DNA from 4 places in the Pantoea sp. X-Soil-MYKO-1785 genome. Region 1 is predicted to be linked to each of the others. Evidence: riboswitches for the same ligand, from Rfam matches in the RefSeq annotation. Region 1 holds a riboswitch; each other region holds the start of a gene.
The links. Region 1 has a riboswitch for thiamine pyrophosphate ahead of tenA (thiaminase II). Riboswitches for the same ligand answer to the same signal wherever they lie in the genome.

Region 1 (3,554 bases):
GATCAGCGCCGACAGAACAGGTTTACGCATCGGATTTTCTCGCAGGATAGAGGTCATAAGGAATTATCGGGCGCCCAGGCGATCAGGCGGCGAAGCAGGGCATCGACCGCCAGCCACAGCGCCAGCGTCATCAGCACCAGAATAAACAGCGCGGCAAAACAGATATCACTTTGCATCCGGGCGTTGGCGTTAAGCATGACGTAACCCAGACCTTCGGCCGAACCGACCCATTCGCCAATAATCGCGCCGATTGGCGCGATGGCCGCGGCCATCCGCAGCCCCGAGCCGAGCGCTGGCAGGGCGGCCAGCAGCCGGACATGGCGCAGTTGCGATCCTCGTGAAGCGCCCAGCGTGCGAGCCAGATCGAGATAACCCGGACTGACGCGGCGCAGGCCATCATAAAAGGCCGAGGTCACCGGGAAGAAAATCACCAGTACCGCCATCGCCACTTTGGCGCTCATGCCGAAGCCAAACCACAGCACCAGCAGCGGTGCCAGTGCAAAGACCGGAATCGCCTGGCTGGTGAGCACCAGCGGCATCATCCAGCGCTGCAGACGTGGCGAAAACGTCATGCCGAGCGCCAGCAGGCAACCCAGTACTACGCCAATCGCCATTCCACTCAGGATTTCAGTGAAGGTGATCAGGCTGTGATAGCCGAGCCAGCTCTTACTGGTCCAAAGCGCCTGCGCAACGGCCGCCGGTGAAGGCAGCAGAAACGCCGGCACCGGCAGCAACGTCACCAGCCACCACAGCGCAATCAGGCCGCTGCACAGCGTGATGCCACGCCACAGCGGGGCAAAGCGGCTGAGCTGTTTCATAGCGTCACCTTAGCCAGCTGTTGCAGCAAAGCGGCCTGGCTGCGAATCACGCCAGCATCATCAGGCGCGCGCGGCGGCTGACCCGCTAATGGCGGGCAGGGTTCAATGCCTGAGCCGGTCAGCACCCGCATATGATGGCTGAGTCGGCAGGCTTCCGCCGCGTCGTGAGTGATCAGCAACACGGTATGTTGCGCCAGCACCCCGGCGGCCAGGGTCTGAATCTGGCTGCGGGTCAGCGCGTCGAGCGCGGAAAAGGGCTCGTCCATCAGGACAATCGGCTTTCGTGCATATAAGGTGCGCGCCAGTGCGGCCCGCTGCCGCATGCCGCCAGACAGGGTGGCGGGCCGGGCCGTTGCGTAGCGAGTCAAACCAACCCGCGCCAGCAGATGCTGCGCCCAGTCGCGGTCCGGTTTTTCGCCGTGCAGACGACTGGCCAGGCAGACGTTTTGCTCCACGCTCAGCCACGGATAGAGCAAATCCTGCTGGCCCATCCAGGCGATCCGCCCGGCCAGCGGCAGGCCATCACTGCCGCTGACCAGCCCGGATGTCGGCGGCGTCAGGCCAGCAATGACGCGCATCAGGCTACTTTTCCCGACGCCGCTGGCACCCAGCAGCGCAGTGAAGGCCGCGGCGGGGATCTCCAGGTCGAGTGAGTCGAACAGTCGATGCGAACCGAAATCCAGCCTGAGCTGACGGACAGAGATGCCCGGTGGCGATAACCGCGTTGAACCGTTCATCGGGATGCAGTCAATGAGTCATTCAGGCCCATCTGCTGCTGGTCGAGGCCCATCTGCCAGAAGTCGGATTCCAGCCGGGTGGCGGTAGTGAATATCGTCGCCAGTTGGTCGAATCGCTCAGCCCCGGCGCGCTGTTGGGCCAGCGTTTCAAACAGATTCAACGCCGCGCGAACACCGGCCAGATAATCGGCATCGCCGTAATTCTGAATCCAGTCGGCGTAAGGATTGCCTGCGATCACCGTCGCGGGATGGTGTAACAGCGTCAGGCCGATTTCAGCATAGCCGGCAACGCACGGCATTAGCGCGGTCATCAGCTCAAGCGCATCTCCGCTGTGGCCGACGTCCAGCACGTAACGGGTGTAGTTGATTGTTTCAACGGCTTCGGCCTGGCTGGCCAGCACGGCTTCGCTGATCCCCCACTGCTGGCAGTAAGCCACATGCAATGGCAGTTCATTGACGATGGCGTTGAGAGATGCCGTTGCTGCACGTAACGCTGCCGGGTCGTGCAGTTTACTGACCAGCAGCCCATAGGCGCGGGCAAAGTGCAGCAGAAACAGATAATCCTGGGTGAGGTAATGACGAAAAGCGGCAGGAGGCAACTGGCCCTGGCCGAGCTGCTGCACAAAATCGTGCGACACGTAGGCGTGCCAGTGATCGCCCGCCTGGTGACGCAGGCGGCCATAAAAGCCGGTGTCGAAAAGCGCAAGTGACATAGGATCTCCATTAACGGTTCGTTAACATAAGGAGATCCGGGCATACGATGAAGAACAGGCAAAAACGCAGAAGATGATGCAGAAACGTTGCCGACCCGTCCCTTCGCTGGCATGACCCAGATCAGGTTCAAAGGGTTCGGCTTGCGCCATCTCAGCCCATTACAGGACACCCCTCGGAGACGTTTGTTATACGATAATTATCTGCTGAATACAACGGCACGCCGCAGTCCAGCTCAACCAGTCGCCCGCTTACTGCTGCGGGTCGGCTGACCAGAATAGCCTGTTCTGTCGATACAAGGTGACAGCGTCACTCCAGATCTTCACCATTGCTGGCGATCACTTTTTTATACCACCAGAACGATTTTTTCCGGCTGCGCGCCAGCGTGCCGTTGCCCAGATCGTCACGATCGACATAAACAAATCCGTAACGTTTACTCATTTCGCCGGTCGAGGCGGCAACCAGATCGATGCAGCCCCAACTGGTATAACCCATCACCGGCACACCGTCCGCAATCGCATCGCCCATCGCCCGGATATGTTCACGCAGATAGCTGATGCGGTAATCATCTTCAATCTCACCGGCGTCATTAAAGGTATCCCGTGCGCCCAGACCATTTTCGACCAGAAACAGCGGCTTCTGATAGCGGTCATACATCATATTCATGGTGATGCGTAAGCCAAGCGGATCAATGCCCCAGCCCCATTCACTGCGCGTCAGATGCGGGTTGGTCAGAGATTTCACCACGTTGGCGGCGCTGCTGTTAAGCTCGTTCATCTCTGCTGACGCGCAACGCGAGGCGTAGTAGCTGAACGAGACAAAATCGACGCTGTTTTTCAGAATCTCAGCATCGCCGTCGTCAATCTGCAGGCTGACCCCTTTTTCCCGAAACAGGCGGGCCGCGTAGGCGGGATAGTATCCGCGCGCCTGCACATCAATAAAGAACAGGTTTTCGCGGTCTTTTTCCAGCGCCGCCCAGACATCTTCCGGTTTGCTTGACCATGGATAGAAGTTGCCGCCCGCCAGCATGCAACCGACCTGATTAGCCGGATTTATTTCATGGGCGATTCTGGTCACCAGCGCGCTCGCCACCAGCTCATGATGGGCCGCCTGATACTTAACCTGCTCATGATTTTCACCTGCTTCAAACACCAGCCCGGCACCGGAGAACGGACTGTGCAGCAGAATATTGATCTCATTAAAGGTCAGCCAGTACTTCACCAGACCGTCAAATGCCTCAAAGCAGCTGCGGGCATAGCGGGCAAAAAAGTCGATCATCTTGCGGTTG
Region 2 (3,554 bases), on a different replicon from region 1:
ATCGGCGTACATCATCTTTTTGATTTTGGTAAACGCTTTGCTGCTGCCGCCTTCCACCATGTAGGTTGCCAGCGTCCACGGGCTGCCGGTAAATCCGATCAGCGGCAGGTCGCCGTTCAGGCTCTTACGGATGGTGCGCACCGCGTTCATTACGTAACCCAGTTCCATTTCCGGATCGGGCACCGGCAAACGCTCTACATCTGCCCGGCAGGTTATCGGATGCGAAAAGCGCGGACCTTCGCCGGTTTCGAAATAGAGGCCCAGGCCCATCGCATCAGGGATAGTCAGGATGTCACTGAAGAGGATTGCAGCATCCAGCGGATAGCGGCGCAGCGGCTGCAGCGTCACCTCACAGGCCAGCTCAGCATTTTTACACAGCGACATAAAGTCACCCGCTTCGGCGCGCGTCGCTTTGTATTCTGGTAAATAACGTCCGGCCTGGCGCATCATCCACACTGGCGTTACATCGACTGGCTGACGTAACAGGGCACGCAAATAACGATCGTTCTTCAGTTCACTCATTTCATTACTCTCTCAATTTCAGGCGTGTAGTGTAGCACTTTCACGCTTCGGCGCGGCACAGGGCGACGGTATCTTCAATCAGGCGGCGCGCCACGGTGCCCGGTGGCGGCAGTAAAGGCAAGGCATCAAAACGGAACCAGGCCGCATCCAACAGCTCTTTGCCGTCATGTTGCAGATCGCCATTATCATATTCCGCCATAAACGCCGTCATCAGCGACTGCGGGAATGGCCACGGCTGGGAGGTGACGTAACGGACATTTTTGACGCGGATATTGCTCTCCTCCATCACTTCACGTGCCACCGCCTGTTCCAGCGTCTCGCCGACTTCGACAAATCCAGCCAGTACGGTATAAACGTTATTACGATGACGGGCGTGATTCGCCAGCAGGATCTCATCGCCACGCCGGATCGCCACGATAATGCAGGGCGCAATCTGCGGATAATATCGCTCGCGGCAATGACTGCACAGACAGGCAAACTCATGTTTGCTGTGGTGCATTTCGTGACCACAGTAGCCGCACCAGCGATGGGAACGGTAGAACTCCGCAAGCTGTACGCCGCGGCCCGCCAGCTGAAACAGTCCGACATCCAGATCGATCAGCTGCCGCACCGAGAACATGCTCTCTGCACGTGGCTCGCAAATCAGCCAGACTTTTTCCCCCTGCCACTCGCCAATTACCCGGGCTTTGGTGCCAGTCAGACCAAAATTTTCGGCGCTTCCGTGGGGTAAATCACCTTGCGGCAACCAAAGTTTCTGCTCGTGGCTGACAATCCACCATCCAGCGTCTACGCTTGAGATTTCGCATTGCATTTATTTCGTCATCCTTAGCGTCAACTCGCACGCTGAAGTCCTGATGTTAAGTGTGTAGATAAACAACTATAACTCACATGGAGTTAGATATGCTTAACCAGTTAGACGTCCTGGCCGAACGCGTAGGTGGCAGTAACGAACTGGTCGATTCGTGGCTGGAAGCCCGTCGCCAGCTGTTAGTAACCTATTATCATCTGGTCGGACTTAAACCCAATAAAGAAGCCCTGACCCGCCTCGATGAGCAGGCGCTGGATAACTTTTGTCATGGCCTGGTCGATTATCTTTCCGCCGGTCACTTTAGTATTTACGAACGCATCATCAGTGAGATGAGCGGTGACAGCCCGATGATCGCGGCAGCCCAAATCTATCCCCCGCTGGAAGCCAATACTGAACGCCTGATGCAGTTGTATGATGGCCATCTGCAGCAGGCGATCGATGACGATAACTGCATGACGTTCCAGCAGGCGCTGTCTGAAGTCGGTGAAGTGCTGGAGGCGCGCTTTACGCTGGAAGACAAGCTGATCCAGCTGGCGTGGGATAACCACCTGGCACCACCACCGGTGGCCAATGACAGCCAGATTGCTCGTCCGGCATAAGGTTAAACGCAGGTAAAGGGGTTGTGATTCAGTTGCAGCCCTTTTATGCTGAAGGGGTTCTGATGGCCGACGCCAGAAGAACCCATTTTTTTCTGTTTGAACGTTAAGGTTTTTCGTCTTCAGCGGGCGCTCTGCCAGCCGCAGCGTAAAACCGCATTCTTGTCGGAGTGCCCAGTTGGGCTGAGACCGTTAATTCGGGATCCGCGGAACCTGATCAGGTTAGAACCTGCGAAGGGAACAAGAGTAAATATTATCGGTACGCCAGTCTTTTGCACTGCCCGTGCTGTTACTCCTTCCGAACTCCGGACAAGCATCATTCCCACTTACTGGAAGATTGCTATGTCTGACTCAAAAATGACCCGTCGTGAACAGCGTGCCCTGGCGCAGGAATTTATCGATTCACTGCAAGGCGGCAGCGCATTTCCCCGTTCTGAACGCATCTGGATTACCGGCAGCCGGCAGGATATTCGCGTGCCAATGCGCGAAATCAGGCTCAGTCCGACCCCGGTCGGCGGCAGTAAAGAACAGCCGCTGTATGAGCAGAATGAGGCGGTGCCGGTCTATGACACCGCCGGTGCCTATGGCGATCCCGCTGCGCAGATTGATCTGCATCGTGGACTGACAAAGTTGCGGGCGGGCTGGATCGAAGAACGCAACGACAGCCAGCCGCTGCCACAGCGCAGTTCAGACTATACCCAGCAGCGTCTGGCGGATGATAGCCTCGATCACCTGCGCTTTGACGCGCTGCCCACGCCGCGTCGCGCCCTCGCCGGCCGTTGCGTCACGCAGCTGCATTACGCCCGTCAGGGCATCGTTACGCCGGAGATGGAGTTTATCGCCCTGCGGGAGAATATGGGCCGTGAGCGAATTCGCAGTGAGGTGTTACTGCAACAACATCCGGGCCACAGTTTTGGCGCGTATTTGCCAGATAACATCACCCCGGAGTTTGTGCGTCAGGAAGTGGCGGCAGGCCGGGCGATTATTCCCGCCAACATTAACCATCCTGAATCGGAACCGATGATTATCGGACGTAACTTTCTGGTCAAAGTGAATGCCAACATCGGCAATTCAGCGGTCAGCTCGTCGATTGAGGAGGAGGTAGAGAAACTGGTCTGGTCGACCCGCTGGGGCGCCGATACAGTGATGGATCTCTCTACTGGCCGTAATATTCATGAAACGCGCGAATGGATTTTGCGTAACAGCCCGGTGCCAATCGGCACAGTGCCGATTTATCAGGCACTGGAGAAAGTGAACGGCGTGGCCGAAGCGCTCAACTGGGCAGTATTCCGCGATACGCTGCTGGAACAGGCTGAGCAAGGCGTTGACTACTTCACCATTCATGCTGGCGTGTTGCTGCGCTACGTGCCGATGACGGCAAAACGGCTGACCGGCATTGTCTCGCGCGGCGGCTCGATCATGGCGAAATGGTGTCTGTCGCATCATCAGGAGAGCTTCCTCTATCAGCATTTCCGCGAAATCTGTGAAATCTGCGCGGCCTACGATGTCTCACTGTCGCTGGGCGATGGTTTACGCCCTGGCTCGATTCAGGATGCTAACGATGAAGCGCAGTTTGCCGAACTGCGAACGCTGGGCGAGCTGACGCAGATCGCCTGGGAATATGATGT
Region 3 (3,554 bases), on a different replicon from region 1:
TGCGAAACCAGCCTGAAAGGCGTGTTCGCGGCGGGTGACTGTACCACGGTTCCGTACAAGCAGATCATCATCGCCAGCGGCGAGGGTGCGAAAGCCTCACTGAGCGCCTTTGATTACCTGATTCGTACCAAAGCGGCTGAATAAGTTTTGCGATAGCCACGCAACAGCCCCTCGACTGATGTTGAGGGGCTTTTTTTTAATATCCCGCCAGCGTCATCAGCATCATCCACAGCGGCGTGGTCACCGCAGCAAACAGCGTCGAAAACAGCATGCTGGCAGCGGCCGGGCCGGTAATCACATTAAACTTCTGCGACATCAGGTAGACGTTGACCCCGACCGCCATCGATCCCAGCAGCACCACCACTTTACTCTCCAGCGGCGGCAGGCCGGTCAGCCAGGCGATGGCCCACACCGTCATCGGTTGCAGCACCAGCTTGAGCAGGCAGAGGGTATAACTCTCTTTCAGTCCTTCCCGCACCCGGTAATGAGCGAGGCTCATGCCAAGAGTAACCAGCGACAGCGGGGCGGCGATCGATCCCAGCATCCGCAGCGGTTCCGCGGCCAGCAGCGGCAGCGGACGCTGCAAAAAGCTCCAGCCGGTACCGCTGAGAATGCCAATAATCAGCGGATTCTTCAGCACGCCGATCGCGGTGCGTCCCAGCCCCTGCAGCGAGAAGCTGCCCTGTTTCGCCCACTCAACCGAGATTGTCAGCAGGGTCCAGAGGATCAGGCTGTTAAACACCAGCACCAGCGCCACCGAGGGCAGGGACGCTGGCCCCAGCAGCACCGTCGCCACCGGAATGCCGAGCATCACGTTATTGGAAAAGATGCCGCCCAGCGCGAAGACCGAGCCAGCAACGCCATCCAGCTTAAACAGCCGTTTTGCCACTATCCGGCCGACGATAAACACCAGCAGGCAGCTGCCAAAAAAGGCCAGCAGCAGCCGCGCGTCAACCGGCGGGCTCTGGTAGAAATGGCTCATCACGCCAAACAGCATGCAGGGCAGCGCGACGTTGAACACGAAGCGGTTCATCCCTTCGCTGATGCTGGCGGGCCATTTACCCAATCGCGTCAGGCCGTAGCCCAGCAGGATAAGAATAAACAGCGGTGCGGACAGATAGATTTGATGACTTAAGCTTTCAAACAGCAGTGGCATAGAGAGAGTCTGATCAGACGATGATTAGTTACCAGACTAACAAATTGCTAACTAACTGTTAACTTTAACTGTGTCTGAGCCGCTCGCCGTCAGGGCCGCTATCCCAGCCAGCGGCGCGCCTGTTGATCGCTGATATCCCGATAATAAACACGATGAATTGTTTCGCCGCAGCGCAGACAGCGGGCGGAAATATAGGTGGAAAGATAGTATCTGCCGTTTGGCGCGATAGCGCCACGGCGTTCGATAATAATGTCCTGCCATCGATGACGGTGTGGAATAAGCGCTGACAATCGCATCATACATCCTGAATAGTATGAAGTTCCGCTCCTGGAGTGGTTTAACTCCATGAAATGAGGTGTTTTTTCGGCGATGCTCTACGCAGGCTAATTATTATGGCTGGCTACCGCTTATGGGCGGAACCCGATGCCGCGATGGGCAGCACCTGTGCTCTGGCTTAAATGGCTACCTCAAAAGAGGTAGTTTTATGGCCCGCAGCATTAAGCCTGTTTTTGCCGTAGCGAGAATTGATCAGGATCATGCGAAGTGTCAGCGGCGCGAGGATGGGTGACGTGGCTGTGGCTTGCTTTCGCGGCGCCACCTCCTTATGCTGCAGGCTGTAACACGACTCGGGGTGCCGCTTTCCATACGGAGAGGGCTGAGAAATACCCGTATTACCTGAACTGGATAATGCCAGCGTAGGGAAGTCTGATGCCTGACCGCATTCGCCTTCTTGTTCGCCGGTTGGGAGCTATGATGACACATCAATCTCAACACCTTTCTGCTGCGCAATTCGCGCCCATTCTGCACCGTTTCCGCCGTCAGTCACCGCTGGTGCACTGCATGACCAACGACGTGGTACAAAACTTCACCGCCAATGTGCTGCTGTCGCTCAACGCTTCGCCAGCGATGGTGATTGATGCGGAGGAAGCCGCGCAGTTCAGCGGCTTTGCCGATGCCTTACTGATAAACGTCGGAACGCTGACCGTTGAGCGCCAGCAGGCGATGCAGGCGGCAGTCATGGCCGCCAGGCAGGCGGGAACGCCCTGGACACTGGACCCGGTGGCGGTCGGCGCACTGACGCTGCGCACCACTTTCTGCCAGCGGCTGCTGAGCCAGCAGCCGGCGGTGATCCGCGGTAACGCGTCAGAGATCATGGCGCTGGCGCAACAGGCCAGCGGCGGACGCGGAGTGGATAGCCTGCATCAGGCGGATGCAGCGCTGGAGGCTGCCCGGCAGCTGGCCCGCGACTATCAAACGCTGGTGATTGTGACCGGCGAAGTAGACTACGCCACCGACGGCCAGCGCACCTTTGCCATTCGCGGCGGCAGCCCGTTAATGACGCGGGTGGTCGGCACCGGCTGTGCGCTGTCGGCGGTGGTAGCCGGCTTCAGCAGTCTGAGCGGCGATCGGCTGCTCAACGTTGCCAGTGCCTGTCAGGTGATGGCGCGGGCCGGTGAACAGGCGGCGGCAAGCTCAGCCGGCCCCGGCAGTTTTGCCACAGCGTTTCTTGATGCGCTCTGGACGCTGGAGGTTGACCATGAAACGCATTAATGCACTGACCATCGCCGGGACCGATCCCAGCGGCGGGGCAGGGATTCAGGCTGATTTGAAAACCTTTTCAGCGCTGGGCGCGTATGGCACCAGCGTGATCACCGCGCTGGTGGCGCAAAATACCCGTGGCGTTCAGTCGGTCTACCGGATTGATGCAGACTTTGTGGCCGCCCAGCTCGACTCGGTGCTGGACGATGTGCGCATCGACAGCGCTAAAATTGGCATGTTGTCGGAAACCGCCATCGTCGGGCAGGTTGCGGCGCGGCTGAAACGCAGCGCAATTCCTTTCGTGGTGCTGGATACGGTGATGGTGGCGAAAAGCGGCGATCCGCTGTTATCCGCCGATGCCATTGCCAGCGTCCGCGAACTGCTGTTACCGCAGGTGTCGCTGATTACGCCGAATCTGCCGGAAGCAGCAGCGTTGCTGGGGTGCGCGGTGGCGGAGAGCGAAGCGCAGATGCGGGCGCAGGGCGAGGCGTTGCTGGCGGCGGGATGTCAGGCAGTATTGATCAAGGGCGGTCACCTGACGGCTGATAACAGCCCGGACTGGCTGATCACCCCGTCGGGCCAGCAGCGGTTCAGCACCGCGCGGGTCAATACCCGTCATACTCACGGCACCGGCTGCACGCTGTCAGCGGCGCTGGCGGCGTTGCGTCCGCGTCACGCCGACTGGGCTGATACGATCACCGAAGCGAAAGCCTGGCTGCAGCAGGCGTTGTTACAGGCGGATACACTGGAGGTCGGTACGGGAATCGGGCCGGTGCACCATTTTCATCAGTGGTGGTAGCGGTAGATGCGCCATCCCGCGCTGAGGCGGCGGGACGGCACATTACCGTGTCAGGGTGCT
Region 4 (3,554 bases), on a different replicon from region 1:
CGTCATGGCACACAGACGCAGCAACAGCTGACGACCGGGAAAGCGGCGGCGATAGAGGGCGCGCGCCAGCGGCACTGCAGGCAGCAACGACAGCAGGGCGGAGAGCAGCGCCTGACCAAAGGAGAACGCCACAACGTGCTGCAGGTACTCATCCAGCAGCACGCTACGCCAGTCGGTGACCGGCGCGGCATTCCACAGCGAGATAAAGGCGAACAGCGCCACGCTGATTAACAGCAGCGTGGCGAGCGACCCGGGGATCAGCCAGCGCGGCATTAGCGGCTGACGGCGCGTTGCCACTGGCTAATCCAGCCAGAGCGCTGGCTGGCTACCTCTTCCGGCGAATAGTGCAGCGCGGTGGCGGGCACCTGCAGCGTGGCGAAGCCAGCAGGCAGGGTGGTTTTGATCGCCGGATACATCCAGTTGCCGGTCGGGATGGTGTTCTGGAACGCCGGCGAGACCATAAACTGCATGAACTGCTGCGCCAGTTTCGGCTGTTTACTGCTGGCTAACTGCGCAGCAACCTCGACCTGCAGATAGTGGCCTTCGGCAAACGGTGCGGCGGCGTAGTTCTCTTTTTTCTCTTCGATGATGTGATAGGCCGGCGAGGTGGTATAGCTCAGCACCAGATCGCCTTCGCCTTTCAGGAACAGACCGTAGGCTTCACTCCAGCCCTTGGTGACCGTCACGGTTTTCTGCGCCAGCTTTTGCCATGCCTGCGGGGCCTGATCGCCATAGACTTTCTGCATCCACAGCAGCAGACCTAATCCCGGGGTACTGGTACGCGGATCTTCATAGATGACCCGCCATTTTTCCGGGCTCTCTACCAGCTCTTTCAGGCTTTTCGGCGGATTTTTCAGGCGGGTTTTGTCATAGACGAAGGCGAAATAGCCATAATCAAACGGAACAAAGGTGCTGTCGTGCCAGCCACCCGGCAGCGTCAGCTGCGCGGTATCGACCTTGCTGGCGGCAAACAGACCGGTTTTTTGCGCCGCCTGCAGCAGGTTGTTATCCAGTCCCAGCACCACATCCGCTTTGCTGTTTTTGCCTTCCATTCGCACGCGATTCAGCAGCGACACGCCATCTTCCAGCGTGACAAATTTCAGTTCGCAATCGCACTGCGCTTCAAAGGCTTTTTTGACCGCCGGACCGGGGCCCCAGTCAGCGGAGAAGGAGTCGTAGGTGTAAACCGTCAGAACCGGTTTGGCAGCCAGTACCGGGGTGGAAAGTAACAGCAGCAGTGGCAGAACTTTGTTAAACACTTTGCGCTCCTTCAGGAGAATAGGGGATGAGTCGCAAAGGATCTGAGCAGCAGGCCTCTCAAATCCCTACGTCGGTATTAACCGAATCAGGTTCGACGGGTCTCTCTCAGCCGTTTGCGGTCAGCAGGCGGCACCCCGTTGAGAACGTCACATTCTAGTCATTTCAGCGTCAGCGCGAAAGCGTTACAGCGCGGGCGGCGCAAACCAGGCAGATTTAAAATCGAACCAGCCGAGGGTATTCATCCGCACGCCGCGCATGCTGCGCTGACCTTCAAGCAGCAGCCAGTGGTGGAACAGCGGATGCAGACCGGCCTCTTCCACTAACCGCTTGCTCCATTCGGCCAGCGGCAGCGCTTTTTCACGCCAGCGGGCGGCATCAGCGTGCCAGTCGATCGGCAAACAGTGATGCAGCAGCGGGATCTCATACAGCTGGGCAAACAGTGAAAAGGCCAGTGGCAGCGTGAAGTTCACGCTGCCGAGCCAGATATCGCTGTCGGCCTCGCCCTGATGCCAGCATTCGTAACTGACTTCACGCGTCTCCAGCGTAACGCCGTGCTGCGCCAGCAGCGGACGCAACGCATTGGCAATGCCTTCGTGCTCAACGTGCTGACTGTACCAGGTGAGCGTCAGGTGAGTCAGGCCGGGCGGCTTTTCGACCGGGGTAAGATCGCGGCGGTGATGCCAGCGCGGCAGCAGGCCATAGGCCGGAAACCAGTAACGCTGATAGCCGACGCCGGCGTGGTTGAGCAGGGCGATGGGATTGAACAGATAGCTGACCCAGCGCCGTATCGTCTCGTCACGGCCTTTTTCCGAACGCTGATCAAACAGCAAATAGTAGCAGCCTTCTTCCAGCCGGCTCTCTTCCTGGATCTCATCCGCGCCGTCGCCCTGCAGGCGCACACCTGCGTAGACCAGCTCATCGCTGATATCCGGCAGTACCCAGATAGAGACGTCATCAATCAGCGCGCGAAAGCCAAAATAATCATCAAAGGCTTCTATCTTCAGCTGACTTTCCTGATTGCGGATCACGCTGTAAGGGCCGGTGCCGATCGGCTGGCGGGCAAAGTCGCGCTGCGTGGGCCACTCGCGCGGCAGGATCATCGCACTGACGCTGGCCAGTAACCAGGGTAACCAGTCGTCGGGCTGGCTTAAGGTGATATCCAGCGTCCACGGAGCGGGCGAGTCGAGCTGTTGAATATGGGAAAACAGCGGCTGCTGACGCTGACGTTCCAGCGTGGCGATAACATCGGCCATCTCCAGTTCGCGACCATGATGAAAGCGAATCGCCGGTCGCAGAAAAAAGCGCCAGTGGAGCGGGGAAGTCTGCTGCCAGTGATGGGCAATATCGGCCTCTATTTCCCCATTTTCCTCATTTATGCGCGTCAGGCCATTAAAAATCTGGCGGGCAATATGGGTTTCGGAGCGGCGCAGGGCGGAGCCCGGCAGCAAATTCAGCAGCGGGCGGTAGTAAAGCACCCGCAGAATGTGTTTTCCCTGACGGAAACTGCGGCCAAGGTGAGCGCCAATCATCTGCCTGACCTGATTCTTATCGCCGACCAGTTGCACCAGCTGATCGATGCGATCCTGATCCAGCAGATCCTCAGCGCGCTGCTGCTGTAGCGCCAGCCCGGTGTAGCAGAAGGTCAGTTGTGAGCGCTTACCGCGTCCGGCTTCGGCCTGCCAGATTAACCAGCCGGCCGCCTGCATCCGGTTGAGTAAGTTGCGCATATGCCGGCGTGAACAGTGCAGCAGGTCAGCCAGTTCGCTCAGGGTGATCTCCTGCGTCTGCCCCTGGCAGCTTTGCCACAGGCGTATGAACTGCTGCTTCAGGCGAGATGAGAACATAAAAGAGGAACTCCCGGTGAAAAGCGCTCTGTTTTTCTTGCCGCATTTTAAGGGCAAACTTTGCTCTATGGGAAGAGCGGGAGGCATTCAGCTATGAATGGCGTTCGACCCTCATGCCGCTGTTCAGCGGGATGCTTTTCTGAGTAGGGTGCAATTACACCGCCAGCAGATGATCTCTGCTGGCTTTTTTCATGCTGCACGGTATCGTCTACCCTTCTTCTCTTCCCCTGTTCATCCTGTAAGGGATTTCGGTATGAAATCGCTGTTAACGCGGCAGCGCCGCATCAATCCGGTCTACCTCGCTTTTATGGTCGCCTCGTTCATGCTGGGCGTGGCGGGCGCATTGCAGGCACCGACCCTCAGCCTGTTTTTAACCCGTGAGGTGCAGGCCCGCCCATTCTGGGTCGGGCTGTTTTTCACTATCAATGCGGTGGCCGGTATCGTGGTGAG

Region 2: linked by a shared signal. The riboswitch ahead of thiC (phosphomethylpyrimidine synthase ThiC) and the one ahead of tenA (thiaminase II) in region 1 are both predicted to bind thiamine pyrophosphate.
Region 3: linked by a shared signal. The riboswitch ahead of thiM (hydroxyethylthiazole kinase) and the one ahead of tenA (thiaminase II) in region 1 are both predicted to bind thiamine pyrophosphate.
Region 4: linked by a shared signal. The riboswitch ahead of thiB (thiamine ABC transporter substrate binding subunit) and the one ahead of tenA (thiaminase II) in region 1 are both predicted to bind thiamine pyrophosphate.

What each region holds. Positions count from the first base shown of each region.
Region 1 is NZ_AP036001.1:376,164-379,717, forward strand. It holds gene AC6I8D_RS21725 (ABC transporter substrate-binding protein) at 1-30, opposite strand, end outside; gene AC6I8D_RS21730 (ABC transporter permease) at 54-818, opposite strand; gene AC6I8D_RS21735 (ABC transporter ATP-binding protein) at 815-1,555, opposite strand; gene tenA (thiaminase II) at 1,552-2,268, opposite strand; TPP riboswitch at 2,350-2,452, opposite strand; gene AC6I8D_RS21745 (6-phospho-beta-glucosidase) at 2,576-3,554, opposite strand, start outside.
Region 2 is NZ_AP036000.1:238,591-242,144, reverse strand. It holds gene hemE (uroporphyrinogen decarboxylase) at 1-522, opposite strand, end outside; gene nudC (NAD(+) diphosphatase) at 563-1,333, opposite strand; gene AC6I8D_RS01085 (Rsd/AlgQ family anti-sigma factor) at 1,423-1,929, shown strand; TPP riboswitch at 2,083-2,183, shown strand; gene thiC (phosphomethylpyrimidine synthase ThiC) at 2,269-3,554, shown strand, end outside.
Region 3 is NZ_AP036000.1:2,807,655-2,811,208, reverse strand. It holds gene ahpF (alkyl hydroperoxide reductase subunit F) at 1-144, shown strand, start outside; gene AC6I8D_RS13445 (AEC family transporter) at 197-1,156, opposite strand; gene AC6I8D_RS13440 (hypothetical protein) at 1,255-1,452, opposite strand; TPP riboswitch at 1,774-1,875, shown strand; gene thiM (hydroxyethylthiazole kinase) at 1,910-2,707, shown strand; gene thiD (bifunctional hydroxymethylpyrimidine kinase/phosphomethylpyrimidine kinase) at 2,694-3,494, shown strand; gene AC6I8D_RS13425 (GntR family transcriptional regulator) at 3,545-3,554, opposite strand, start outside.
Region 4 is NZ_AP036000.1:687,124-690,677, forward strand. It holds gene thiP (thiamine/thiamine pyrophosphate ABC transporter permease ThiP) at 1-297, opposite strand, end outside; gene thiB (thiamine ABC transporter substrate binding subunit) at 273-1,259, opposite strand; TPP riboswitch at 1,305-1,407, opposite strand; gene sgrR (HTH-type transcriptional regulator SgrR) at 1,443-3,104, opposite strand; gene AC6I8D_RS03055 (MFS transporter) at 3,358-3,554, shown strand, end outside.